DNA from 3 places in the Streptomyces sp. NPDC098781 genome. Region 3 is predicted to be linked to each of the others. Evidence: riboswitches for the same ligand, from Rfam matches in the RefSeq annotation. Region 3 holds a riboswitch; each other region holds the start of a gene.
The links. Region 3 has a riboswitch for cobalamin ahead of ACIQWG_RS30015 (ABC transporter substrate-binding protein). Riboswitches for the same ligand answer to the same signal wherever they lie in the genome.

Region 1 (4,207 bases), on a different contig from region 3:
CCAGGCCGCCGGACGAACCCTGGGCGCCGGTGCCGCCGGCGCTCCCGCCGGTGCCTCCCGTGTCGCCGGGCGTGACGATGTCCGGAACGGTTCCGCTCGGGCTCGGCGTGGGCTGCGGCGACGTGCCGTCCAGGCTGCGCTCCAGCTCACCGAAGGAGATGCCGGTGGCACCGCCCACCGCCTGGGTGGAGGCCCGCAGGTCGGAACCCTGCTGGCCTTCCTCGGCCACGTCGAAGCCGCCGTCGGGGTTCTGCCGGGCGGCGAGGAACTTGCGTGCGTCGGCGATCTCGTCGGCGTGGGCGGTGGCGTCCAGTGACAGGCCCTGTACGGCCAGGGCGGCCGAGTTGGTCGAGTTGCCGGCGGCGCCCGGGAATCCACCGTCGGACAGCTGCTTGGAGGCGATCCAGTCGAGCGCCTTGTCGACGGCCTGTTCGTGACCGCCGGCCAGGTCGACGGCCATCGCGGCGATCGCCGTGGAGTCCACGTCGGAGTCGCCGGTGGCCGGGATCAGGCTCGGCCAGGCGCCGTTGTCGTGCTGGAGGCTCAGCAGGTAGGCGATCGGTTCCTTGGCCGCCGCCGCCTCACCGGCGCGCAGTTGCGCCATGATCGCCAGGGACTGGGCGAACACGGACGGCGCGTAGGTGTAGGCGCCCTTCGCGGCGCAGGAGCGGTCGGGTGCGGTACTCGGAGCTGCGCATACGGCCTTGTCGAGGGCGGCGATCACGTCCTCGCCGCCGAAGTCGCGCGGGTCGCGGCCGACGGCCTCGGCGAGCAGCGCGGTCTTGCCGACCGCCCCGCCGACCGCGTAGGGCGTGCCGACGCCGGTCCAGTCGTGCACGGTGCGGCCCTCGCCGTCCTTGCCGCCCCGGTCGAGGAAGTCGACGATGCCGCGCAGCTTGGCGTTGTTCAGGCCGGTCGCGGCGAGGGCGTAGGCGCCGTCGATGGTCAGACCGAAGTCGGCTCGGCCGGTGGCGGGCCCGGCGGTGTAGTACTGCCCCTGCTCGAGGTTGGCGGCGCTGGTGAGGTAGGCGACGCCCTTCTCGAGGTCGGGTCCCTCGCCGTCGGCCGGCGGTGTGCTCGGGTCGTGGGTCGTCGGCGGGTCGGTCGGCTCGGGGTCCTCGGTGGTCAGCGCGGTCAGATCGGTGCCGGCGCCGGCCAGGACGGCGGGGGGCGTCGGGTAGAGAGAGGAATCCGTGGCGCCTTCCTCGAATCCGAAGCCGCCGTCGTCGAGTTGCTCCCGGGACAGCCAGCCGACCGCGGCGTCGGCGCGGGCGTTGTCGCCGAGCGCGCGCAGGGCCTGGGCGGCGTAGCCGGTCGCGGCGACGCTGCCCACGGTCGATCCCGTGTAGGCGGTGAAGGCGCCGTCCGCGCGCTGGGACTTCGTCAGATAGGTGCGTGCCTTCGCGACGGCGTCGTCGTGGCCGCCCGCCTCACCCAGGACCAGGGCGACCAGGCCGGTGGTGGCCGGGTCGCCGTCGCAGTTCTCGCCGGGGCGGATGAGGACGCTGGTGACGCCGCCGTCGGTGCACTGAAGTTGGGTCAGACGGTCTATGGCGTCCGCCGGAGGCGTCTTGCCGGCCCGCAGTAGGGCCAGCACGGACAGCGCCTGGCCGTCGGTGTAGGCGGCGTTGCGGAAGTCGCCCTTCGCGGTACAGCCGGATTCGGGGCCGGCCGCGCAGACGTTCTTCGCGAGATCGCCGACGAGGTCGTGGCCGCCGAAGCCGGACGGGTCGCCCTCGGTGATCTCCGCCAGCAGGGCCAGGCGTGCCGCTGCGGTGGCGTCGGGGGCCTGGTCGGTGCCGGACGGATAGGCGTAGGAGCCGGTGTGGCCGGCGAGGAAGGCGGTGACCTTGTCCAGGGCGGGGCCCTTGCCCTCGGCGGCGGCGAGGGCGTACGCGGTCTCGGTGGTCAGCAGGTAGTTGGGGGTCTCGGCGCCGTCGTCCACGACGCGTTCCCCGTCCGTCAGACGGCCCTTGAGCCAGGTCGCCGCGCCGGCCAGGTCCACATCGCCGGGTGCTCCGGTGGGGGTGCCGGGGTCCGGGGTGCCGCTGCCGCCGTCCGCGCGGACGTCGTCGGGGCTGAAGGTCGGCTTGCCCGTGGAGCCGCCCACGTCGGTGCCGCCGAACACCCAGGCGTCGACGTCGCCGTCATGGAGTTTGCGGTCCATGGCGCCGTACTGGCTGTAGGACCACTCCTCCTGGCCGGGAGCGGCGGTCCAGTAGGACCAGTAGGCCGTGGCGGGCGGGGTCAGGACACAGGACTCCTGGTCGGGAGTCGGGTACTGCGTAGCGGAGTTGAAGGATCCGTGGCCGATGCGGCAGATGAAGGCCGGGCCGTCGTGCTCGGTGCCGGTGGTGCCGAAGCCGCCCTCGTGGAGAAGCTCGTAGCCGGTGGTCGGGGTGGTGTCGCAGCCGCGTACCACGTCACCGCCGAACGGTCCGAAGTCGACGGCGACGATCGCGCCCTCGGTGGCGGTGCACTCGCCGATCGGGTCCGCCGTGGCCGGGGTGACCGTGAGGAAGGTCACCGCGGTTCCCACGAGCAGCGCCAGTGCCGACAGCAACGCCGTCAACGGCCCGCGTCTGGTCCCCGTACGTCCGGTTCTGTGTCTGTCCGTCCCCACTACGGCCCCCGGTCCCTCGCTGTGTGGCCGACGCGGCAAGAGACGTGGGTGAGGGCCGTCACCTGCGGGGGTTCTCCCGCCGGGACGGCTGGTCGCACCACGCCGCAGTCCGCGACGGCGTTCTTTGCGTTCGTTGCTGAGAGCACGCGCCAGGTGTTCCGGCTCGCCCGGCCGAGGCCGGGCTCACGGTTGCGGGACAGCGCCGGGATCTCACCGGCTTCCCCTGGAACCGCGTGCATGTCAGCCGGATTTGAACATGGTTCACAGACAGCGTCAAGGAGAGGCACAGGGGTGGCAAGAGCGCTTCCGGGACAACTCTGGCGGCGGTGGCGGGAGTCGAGTAGCGTCCTGGGCTGCCACATGGGGGAATCCGGTGAGAGGCCGGGGCTGACGCGCAACGGTGTGGAACGGCGGGGGCCGTTCCGAGCCCGAATGCCCATGGCGGCAAGCACCTTTGGAAGCCATCCCGCGTCCCGGACGGCGGCCGCTCCCGATGCCGCGCCGTCCGGGCAACGGGATTCGGGGTCGACGTCCCTCATTCCCAGGAGCCGTCCATGCCCCGTCCCGCGTCCCTTCGGCGTCCCGTACTCGTGGCGTCCGCCGCGCTCAGCGCGTTCGTCCTGACGTCCCTGCCCGCATCGGCCACCTCCACCCCGGCACAGATAGCCACGGCGAAGACCAACGGCGTCGCCTACCTCAAGACCCTCCAGGCCGCCGACGGTTCGTACGCGGGGGCGGGGCTGTCCAACGAATGGGCGTTCAGCGCCTTCGCGGCGGCCGGGACCGCCGCCGTGGACGTCACGCCGGGCGGCGACACCAGCAAGAACGCGAGATCCGTCTACCGCACCCTGCTCTCCACCACGAGCTGGCCGTCGGCCTCGCCTGTCGTCACCGACTACGAGCGGGCCACCCTCAACGCCTACGCCACCGGTATCGACCCGGCCCGGGTCTCGGCCTCCCGCAATCTCGTCGCCGACGTCTACCGCTACTGGCAGACCGCCGAGCCCGGCTACTTCGGCCCCTCCGCCAACTTCAACGGCACGGTGTTCGCCGCTCTGGCGTTGAACGGCGCCAAGACCCAGGCGGGCCAGACCCGCATCCCCCAGACGCTGCGGAACGCGATGATCACCCGCATCCGCGCCAACCAGCACGACGACGGCGGCTGGAACTACTCCAAGGCCGAGGGCGACCCGGCCAAGCTGGCCGCCGCCAGCGATGTGGACATGACCGGCGCGGCGATGGCGGCGCTGTGCGTCTCCGGGGTGCCGAACACCGACATCGACATCGTCCAGGCCAAGGCGTTCCTGAAGAGCAAGCTGGTGCCGAACAGCGGTGCCTTCAACGCCATGTTCGGCATCAACACCGACTCCAACGGCTGGGCGGTCTCGGGCCTGAACGCCTGCGGCATCAACCCGCAGACGGGTGACTTCCTCACCTCTATGGGCAAGACACCCGTGGACTTCCTGATCGCACAGCAGATCAACCCCGGCGGAGGCTTCAAGTACCTGCCGAGCGACACCCAGCCCTCCGCGTACGCCTCCATCGACGCGGTGCGCGCCCTCGCGGGCGGCGGTTTCACCTCGG
Region 2 (4,207 bases), on a different contig from region 3:
CGAGTTGCCGCTCTTCTTCACACCGGACGCCTACACCCGGCACCTCGTGCGACGGACGGAGACACTGGCATGAGCACGGTCATCGGACGCGTCGGCGTGGTCGGCGGCGGACAGATGGGGGCCGGGATCGCCGAGGTGTGCGCGCGGGCGGGGGTCGACACCGTGGTGTGCGAGGCCGACGCGTTCGCCGCCCGGGCCGCGCGGGACCGGGTCGCCGGTTCCCTGGACCGTGCCGTGCGACGGGGCAAGCTGACCCAGGACGCCGCCGGCGACGCCCTCGCCCGACTCGTCTTCACCAGCAGCCTGGACGACCTGGCCGACCGGCAGCTCGTGGTCGAGGCCGTGGTGGAGAACCCGGACGCCAAGACAGAGGTCTTCGCCGCCCTCGACAAGATCGTCGAGGACCCGGCGGCCGTGCTGGCCACCAACACCTCCTCGCTGCCGATCATGCGCCTCGGCATGGCGACGGGCCACGCGGACCGGGTGGTGGGCCTGCACTTCTTCAACCCCGTCCCGGTGCTGCCGCTCGTGGAGGTGGTGACCTCCCTGCACACCTCGGCCGCGACCACCGCCACGGTCGAGGACTTCGCGACCCGCACCCTCGGCAAGACCGTGATCCGTTCCCAGGACCGGGCGGGCTTCGTCGTCAACGCGCTGCTCGTCCCGTACCTGCTGTCCGCGATTCGGATGGCGGAGTCCGGCTTCGCCACCGCCGCCGACATCGACGCCGGCATGGAACTGGGCTGCGCCCACCCCATGGGCCCGCTGAAGCTCGCGGACCTGATCGGGCTGGACACCGTCGCGTCCATCGCCGAGTCGCTGTACGACGAGTTCAAGGAACCTCTCTACGCCGCTCCCCCGCTGCTCCAGCGGATGGTCGAGGCGGGGCTGCTGGGCCGCAAGACCGGCAGGGGGTTCCACACCTACGACCAGGGCTGAGGGCCTGGTACGACGCGGGCTGAGGGGCCCGCGCCGCCGCCGGGATGAGGGTCCCGGCAGTGTCACAGGGGAAGGGCGGGAAGCGCGAGTGCGGCGCTTCCCGCCCTCTGCGTTCGCCCCGGAAGTCCTCCGGAATCGCCTTCCAGATCCTGGACGCCTCTCCCTCGCGGGGCGACACCACGTAGGCTGATGTGTGCAGCTGGTTCGCCCCGTCCGCCAGACGGGGTGTCGTAAGAGGGAACCCGGTGGGAATCCGGGACTGCCCCGCAGCGGTGAGCGGGAACGACCGCCGTCATACGCACTGGGTCCGACGTACGGGCCCGGGAAGCGACGGCCAGTAGGTGTCCTCCGGTCAGGAGGGCGTGCCCGCGAGTCCGAAGACCTGCCATCTGCCCGTGTGCGGACCATTCCGCGCGCGGACAATCCGGTGACCTCGAGGGCGGGTCGGCGTACATACCAGGCGAACGACCGCGCTGTGCCGCGCGAGGTCGGTTCCGTCCGGTTCGTCACCCTTCGCGTTCTCGTCCCGTCTCCGGGATCTCAGGGATTCATCTCGCGAAGGAGATCTCCGTGACCAGCAAGTCCGCAGCCGCGGCAACACGGGCCACCGTGTACGGCTACCCCCGCCAGGGCCCGAACCGGGAACTGAAGAAGGCCATCGAGGGCTACTGGAAGGGGCGCGTCACCGCCGACGCCCTCCACTCCACCGCCGCCGACCTGCGTTCCGCCAACTGGCGGCAGCTCGCCGACGCCGGTATCCACGAGGTGCCGACCGGCGACTTCTCCTACTACGACCACGTGCTGGACACCAGCGTCGCGCTCGGCGCGATCCCCGACCGCCACCGCGCCGCCGTCGAGGCCGACGCCCTGGACGGCTACTTCGCCATGGCCCGCGGCACCCAGGACATCGCGCCGCTGGAAATGACCAAGTGGTTCGACACCAACTACCACTATCTGGTCCCCGAGTTGGGCCCGGACACGGTGTTCACGGCGAACTCCGCCAAGCAGGTCGCGGAACTCAAGGAGGCCGTGGCACTCGGCCTCGCCGCCCGCCCGGTCCTGGTCGGCCCGGTCACCTACCTCCTGCTGGCCAAGCCCGCTCCCGGCGTGGCGGCCGACTTCGAGCCGCTCACCCTGCTCGACCGACTGCTGCCGGTGTACGCGGAGATCCTGGCCGACCTGCGCGCGGCCGGCGCCGAGTGGGTGCAACTGGACGAGCCTGCCCTGGTCCAGGACCGCACTCCGGCCGAACTGAACGCCGCCGAGCGCGCCTACCGTGACCTCGGGGCCCTCGCCGACCGGCCCAAGCTGCTGGTCGCCTCCTACTTCGACCGGCTCGGCAACGCCCTGCCCGTTCTGGCGAAGGCCCCTGTCGACGGGCTCGCCCTGGACTTCACCGAGGCCGCCGCGGCCAACCTCGACGCGCTCGCCGCCGTCGGCGGGCTGCCAGGCAAGCGGCTCGTCGCCGGAGTCGTCAACGGCCGCAACATCTGGATCAACGACCTGTCGAAGTCCCTGAGCACCCTCGGCACCCTGCTGGGTCTGGCCGACCAGATCGATGTCGCGGCCTCCTGCTCCCTCCTCCATGTCCCGCTCGACACGGGCCTGGAGCGGGACATCGAGCCACAGATCCTGCGCTGGCTCGCGTTCGCCGAGCAGAAGACGGCCGAGATCGTCACGCTCGCCAAGGGCCTGTCCCAGGGCACCGACGCGATCACGGCCGAACTCGCCGCCAACCGGGCCGACCTGGCCTCCCGCGCGGGTTCCCCGATCACCCACGACCCGGCGGTCCGGGCCCGTGCGGCGGCCGTGACCGACGCGGACGCCCGCCGGTCGCAGCCGTACGCCGAACGGGCCGCCGCCCAGCGCGCCCACCTCGGCCTGCCCCTGCTGCCGACCACGACCATCGGTTCCTTCCCGCAGACCGGCGAACTGCGCGCCGCCCGCGCCGATCTGCGCGCCGGCCGCATCGAAACCGCCGGCTACGAGGAGCGCATCAAGGCGGAGATCCAGGACGTCATCTCCTTCCAGGAGAAGACCGGCATCGACGTCCTGGTCCATGGCGAGCCCGAACGCAACGACATGGTCCAGTACTTCGCCGAGCAGCTCACCGGCTACCTCGCCACCCAGCACGGCTGGGTGCAGTCCTACGGCACCCGGTACGTCCGGCCGCCGATCCTGGCCGGCGACATCTCCCGCCCCGAGCCGATGACCGTGCGCTGGACGACGTACGCCCAGTCCCTCACGGACCGTCCGGTCAAGGGCATGCTCACCGGCCCGGTGACGATGCTCGCCTGGTCCTTCGTCCGCGACGACCAGCCGCTCGGCGAGACGGCCCGCCAGGTCGCCCTCGCCCTGCGCGACGAGGTGAACGACCTGGAGACGGCCGGTACCTCCGTCATCCAGGTCGACGAGCCGGCCCTGCGCGAGACGCTGCCGCTGCGCGCCGCGGACCACGCCGGGTACCTCGCCTGGGCGACGGAGGCCTTCCGTCTCACCACCGCCGGAGTGCGGCCGGACACCCAGATCCACACGCACATGTGCTACGCCGAGTTCGGCGACATCGTCCAGGCCATCGACGATCTCGACGCCGACGTCATCAGCCTGGAGGCCGCCCGGTCCCACATGCAGGTGGCCCGGGAACTCGCCGCCCACGGCTACCCGCGTGAGGCCGGTCCCGGGGTGTACGACATCCACTCCCCGCGCGTCCCCAGCACGGAGGAAGCGGCCACCCTGCTGCGCACGGGCCTGAAGGCCATCCCCGCCGAGCGGCTGTGGGTCAACCCCGACTGCGGCCTGAAGACCCGCGGCTGGCCCGAGACCCGGGCCTCCCTGGAGAACCTGGTCGCCGCCGCCCGCACGGTCCGGGGCGAACTGCCCGCCTCCTGACCGCGGCTCCCAGTGGGCCGGGACGCCACGCGCGTCCCGGCCCCGCCGAGCCGGACTTAGGTATACCTAAGTTTTTCCCACAACACAACATCTGGGATGCGCATGCTCGACGCGTTCTAGATGTAGTGTTGGCGGTGCTGGTGGTTCGCCGGACATACCTGTGTCCGGCGTCGCAAGAGGGAACCCGGTGGAAGTCCGGGACTGCCCCGCAGCGGTGAGCGGGAACGACCGCCGTCATACGCACTGGGTCCGACGTACCGGGCCCGGGAAGCGACGGCCAGTAGATGTCCTCCGATCGGGAGGACGTGCCCGCGAGTCCGAAGACCTGCCACCGGCGCGCACGCCGGACAGCGGTGTGCGCGCTCCGAGGCCCCGAGGG
Region 3 (4,207 bases):
ACGCCCGCCATGCCGACATCGCCCGTCACGCGCGGGTGGTCGCTGTCGTAACCCCGGTGCGTGGGCAGGTCGAAAGCGACCGACAGGCCCTTCTGGCCGGCCGCCAGGTTGCGCCGGTAGAAGGCGTTGGACTCCTCGGCGGTGGAGAAGCCCGCGTACTGGCGGATCGTCCAGGGCTGGTTGACGTACATCGTCGGGTACGGGCCGCGCAGATACGGCGCCATGCCCGGGTACGTGCCGAGGAAGTCCAGGCCCTCCAGGTCACGGCCGGTGTACAGCGGCTTGACCGCGATGCCCTCCGGGGTCTCCCAGAAGGTCCCGTCGTTCCCGGCGGCCTTCTGCCACTCCTCGGCACCGGCGTCGGTCCTCGGCTCCCCGAGTTCGATCCCGGAGAAGTCGGGGATTCCCATCAGGACACTCCCATGCGGTCGAGGGTGGCGGACAGCACGGCGACGGCGTCACAGCCGGCGAAGACGTACGAGTCGACATCGTGGTGATTCCCGGGCCGCCCGGCGAGGAACACATGCGAGGCGCCGGCCGCCTTCAACCGGCCGGCCTCGGTCCGCGCCTGCTCCTCGTACACGGTGTCACTGGAGCACAGGCAGACCTCGGTGGCACCGCTCTCCTCGAACGTGCCCTCGGTGACCGGCTCGATGCCGCCCGCCTGGAAGAGGTTCGAGGCGAAGGTGAGGCGCGCGGTGTGGGCCGCCGCCGGGCCGAGCGCGGCCAGGAAGACCCGGGGCCGGGAGCCGGTGGCCGCCAGGTGGGCGTCGGAGCGGGCGCGCAGCGCCTCGTACGCCTCGTCGCGCCGCACCCGCGGAAGGCCACCGGAGAGAGGTGCGGGAGCGGGCTCGCGCTTGACGGGCTGCTCGGCGAGGTGGGGGAACTCGCTGACGCCGGTGATGGGTTCGCGGCGCTTGGCGAGCTTGCCGCTGCGCGCCTGCCAGGTGTCGGCGAGGTCCTGGCCGAGCTGTCCGGAGCGCAGCGCGGCCGCCTGTCCGCCGGCCTGCTCGATCCGCTGGAAGAACTCCCAGCCGGCGTGGGCGAGCTCGTCGGTCATCCGCTCCACGTACCAGGAGCCGCCCGCCGGGTCGATCACCCGGGCGAGGTGCGACTCCTCGATGAGGATGGTCGAGGTGTTGCGGGCGATGCGCCGCGCGAACGCGTCCGGCAGGCCGAGCGCGTGGTCGAAGGGCAGCACGGTCACGGAGTCGGCGCCGCCGACGCCGGCGGCCAGCGTGGCGACCGTCGTGCGCAGCATGTTCACCCAGGGGTCGCGGCGCGTCATCATCACCGGCGAGGTGACGGCGTGCTGCACCTGGGCGCTCGGTGCCCCGCACACCTCGGTGACCCGCGCCCACAGCCGGCGCGCGGCCCGCAGCTTGGCGACGGTCAGGAACTGGTCGGCGGTGGCGGCGTACCGGAACTCCAGCTGCGCGGCAGCCTGTTCGACCGTCAGCCCGGCCTCGGTCAGATCCCGCAGATAGGCGACACCGGTCGCCAGCGAGCTGCCCAGCTCCTGGGCCGCCGAGCCACCGGCCTCGTGGTACGGCAGCGCGTCCACGGTCAGGGCCCGCAGCCCCGGGTACTCCTGGGCGCACGCACGGGCCAGCGAGGCGACGGGCGCGAACGCCGAGGACTTTCCGGTACGTGCCTCGTGGCCGAGCGGATCGGCGCCGAGGTTGCCGCGCGCCGCCTCCTTGGCGACGCCCTTCTCCTCGTACAGCCGCAGCAGCTCGCGCGCGGCGGGCTCCACGTCGGCGCCCGCGTCGAGGACGACCGGGGCCAGGTCGAGGTAGACGCCCTCCAGGGCGCGGCCGAGCTCCGCCACCGGGATGCCGCCCTCGCCGAGGACCAGCCAGAGCGAGGTGACGCCGTTCTCCAGGTCGGCCAGCACCACGCCGTCGGTGAGCGCGGAGTGCCGCTGCCGGACGTCCCAGCCGCCGGCCGTGTTCCCCTCGGGGCGACTACCGCGGACGAACGGGGCGAACCCGGGCAGACCGGCGTCGGGCGCGGCGTCGTGCGCGCTGTACAGAGGGCGGGTGCGCAACCCGTCCTCCAGGGCGGTGGACAGGGCTTCTTCCGCGGCCGGGCCCGAGACTTCCTTGCCCGCCTTGCGCAGCACACCCTCCACCAGGTGTTGCCACTGCTCATGGGTCGCGTCAGGGAACTCGGCGGCCAGCGAGAGCCCGTCGTCAGGCAGGACCGTCATGCTCGGATGCTAGGCCAGATCATCAAAGGAGCAGCAGAGGGCACGGCTGTGACCTTGCCCTCTTCCAGATTGTGACCTGGGTCTCCGTCTCCCGTCGGCCCTGGCGGCGACCGGTCGAACGACCCCGCGACAAGGCGGGCTTGATAGCCTCGTCGGGCCAGTCGAGCCACACCCGAGGCCAGGGAATCCGGTGCGAATCCGGAACTGACGCGCAGCGGTGAGGGGGACGGGCGGGGCAACTGCCACTGGGAGACCGGGAAGGCGCCGCGGCCGGACGAACCCGAGTCCGAAGACCTGCTGGCACCTTGGCACCCCCGGGTGCCGAGGTCGTCCGTAGGCCAGGCTCCGCGTACGAGCCCAGACCCCGAGGAAAGCCCTTGCTCCGCACCCCCGCGCTTCTTCTGGCATCCGCCCTGCTCCTCACCGCCTGCGGTTCCTCCGGCGGCGACGACTCGAAGGCGGCGCAGACGTCCGCCGCCGGCTATCCCCGCACGATCGACAACTGCGGCCGGAAGGTCACCCTGAAGTCGGCGCCCCGGCGCGTGGTCTCCCTCAACCAGGGCACCACGGAGATCCTGCTCTCCCTCGGTCTCGCCGACCGTGTCGCCGGTACGGCGACCTGGACGGACCCGGTGATGAAGGGGCTGGAGAAGGCCAACGCCTCCGTGCCGCGGCTCGCGGACGACGCGCCCTCCTTCGAGAAGGTCCTGGACGCCGAACCCGACTTCGTCACCGCCTCCTTCGTCTCCACTCTCGGCAAGGGCGGCGTCGCCACCCGCGAGCAGTTCGAGAAGCTCGGCGTGCCCACCTACGTCTCGCCCTCCGACTGTTCCGCGGGCAAGGACAACGACAGCGGCGGAGACGGATCGCGCAGCAAGCCGCTCACCCTCGACGTCGTGTACGGCGAGATACGCGACCTGGCACGGGCCTTCGGCGTCGACGAGCGCGGCGAGAAGCTCGTCGCCGAGCTGAAGCGGCGGGTACGCGAGGCGACCGACGGTCTGGACGCCTCCGGTGTCTCCCTCATGTACTGGTTCGCCAACTCCCAGTCGCCCTACCTCGCGGGCTGCTGCGGCGCGCCCGGTGCCGTCACCCGTGCCGTGGGCGCCGAGAACACCTTCTCCGACACCCATGACGAATGGCCCCAGATCGGCTGGGAGACGGTCGCCGACCGGGACCCCGACGTCCTCGTGATCGGCGACCTCACCCGCAAGCAGCAGACCGCGGAGAGCGCCGCGGCCAAGATCCGCTTCCTGGAGACCAACCCGGCCACCCGCAACCTGACCGCGGTGAAGAAGAAGCGGTACGTCCTGCTCAGCGGGCAGGCGATGAACCCGTCCATCCGCACGATCGAAGGGATCGAGCAGGTCGCCGCCGGGCTGCGCGACTTCGGGCTCGGCAAGTGAGCGCCCGTACGCTGCTGTTGACCGGCGGCGGGTTCGCCGCGCTGCTCGCTTCGGTGGCCGTCGCGGTGACGATCGGGCCCGCCGACATCTCGACGGCGGACGTGTGGGCCGCGGTCGCCGCCCATCTCGGCCTAGGGGAGAGCACGTTGGCGCCGCTGCGGGACGGCATCGTGTGGAACCTGCGGATGCCGCGCACCCTGCTCGCCGCCGTGTGCGGGGCCGGGCTCGCCGTGTGCGGAGCGGTGATGCAGTCGCTGCTGCGCAATCCGCTGGCCGATCCGTTCGTGCTCGGGGTGTCCTCGGGAGCGTCCACGGGAGCCGTCGCCGTCGTCGTGCTGGGCGTGGGCGGGGGAGTGGTGTCGCTGTCGGCGGGCGCCTTCCTCGGCGCGCTGCTCTCCTTCGCGATGGTCCTGTTGCTCAGCCACTCGCTCGGCGGCAGCACGGACCGGGTGGTGCTGTCCGGGGTGGCCGCCATGCAGCTGTTCTCCGCGCTGACCTCGTTCATCGTGCTGACCTCCGCCGACGCCGAGACCACCCGGGGTGTGCTGTTCTGGCTGCTGGGCTCGCTCACCGGCGCCGACTGGGGACA

Region 1: another riboswitch for cobalamin. It lies ahead of ACIQWG_RS00450 (prenyltransferase/squalene oxidase repeat-containing protein); the one in region 3 lies ahead of ACIQWG_RS30015 (ABC transporter substrate-binding protein).
Region 2: another riboswitch for cobalamin. It lies ahead of metE (5-methyltetrahydropteroyltriglutamate--homocysteine S-methyltransferase); the one in region 3 lies ahead of ACIQWG_RS30015 (ABC transporter substrate-binding protein).

What each region holds. Positions count from the first base shown of each region.
Region 1 covers NZ_JBIWAK010000001.1:87,047-91,253, reverse strand. Annotated here, with positions in the region: gene ACIQWG_RS00450 (prenyltransferase/squalene oxidase repeat-containing protein) at 1-2,563, opposite strand, end outside; cobalamin riboswitch at 2,754-2,886, opposite strand; cobalamin riboswitch at 2,987-3,061, shown strand; gene ACIQWG_RS00445 (hypothetical protein) at 3,178-4,207, shown strand, end outside.
Region 2 covers NZ_JBIWAK010000001.1:115,006-119,212, reverse strand. Annotated here, with positions in the region: gene aceB (malate synthase A) at 1-73, shown strand, start outside; gene ACIQWG_RS00565 (3-hydroxybutyryl-CoA dehydrogenase) at 70-939, shown strand; cobalamin riboswitch at 1,123-1,344, shown strand; gene metE (5-methyltetrahydropteroyltriglutamate--homocysteine S-methyltransferase) at 1,510-3,828, shown strand; cobalamin riboswitch at 3,953-4,176, shown strand.
Region 3 covers NZ_JBIWAK010000008.1:158,247-162,453, forward strand. Annotated here, with positions in the region: gene scpA (methylmalonyl-CoA mutase) at 1-410, opposite strand, end outside; gene ACIQWG_RS30010 (methylmalonyl-CoA mutase family protein) at 410-2,212, opposite strand; cobalamin riboswitch at 2,354-2,529, shown strand; gene ACIQWG_RS30015 (ABC transporter substrate-binding protein) at 2,590-3,618, shown strand; gene ACIQWG_RS30020 (FecCD family ABC transporter permease) at 3,615-4,207, shown strand, end outside.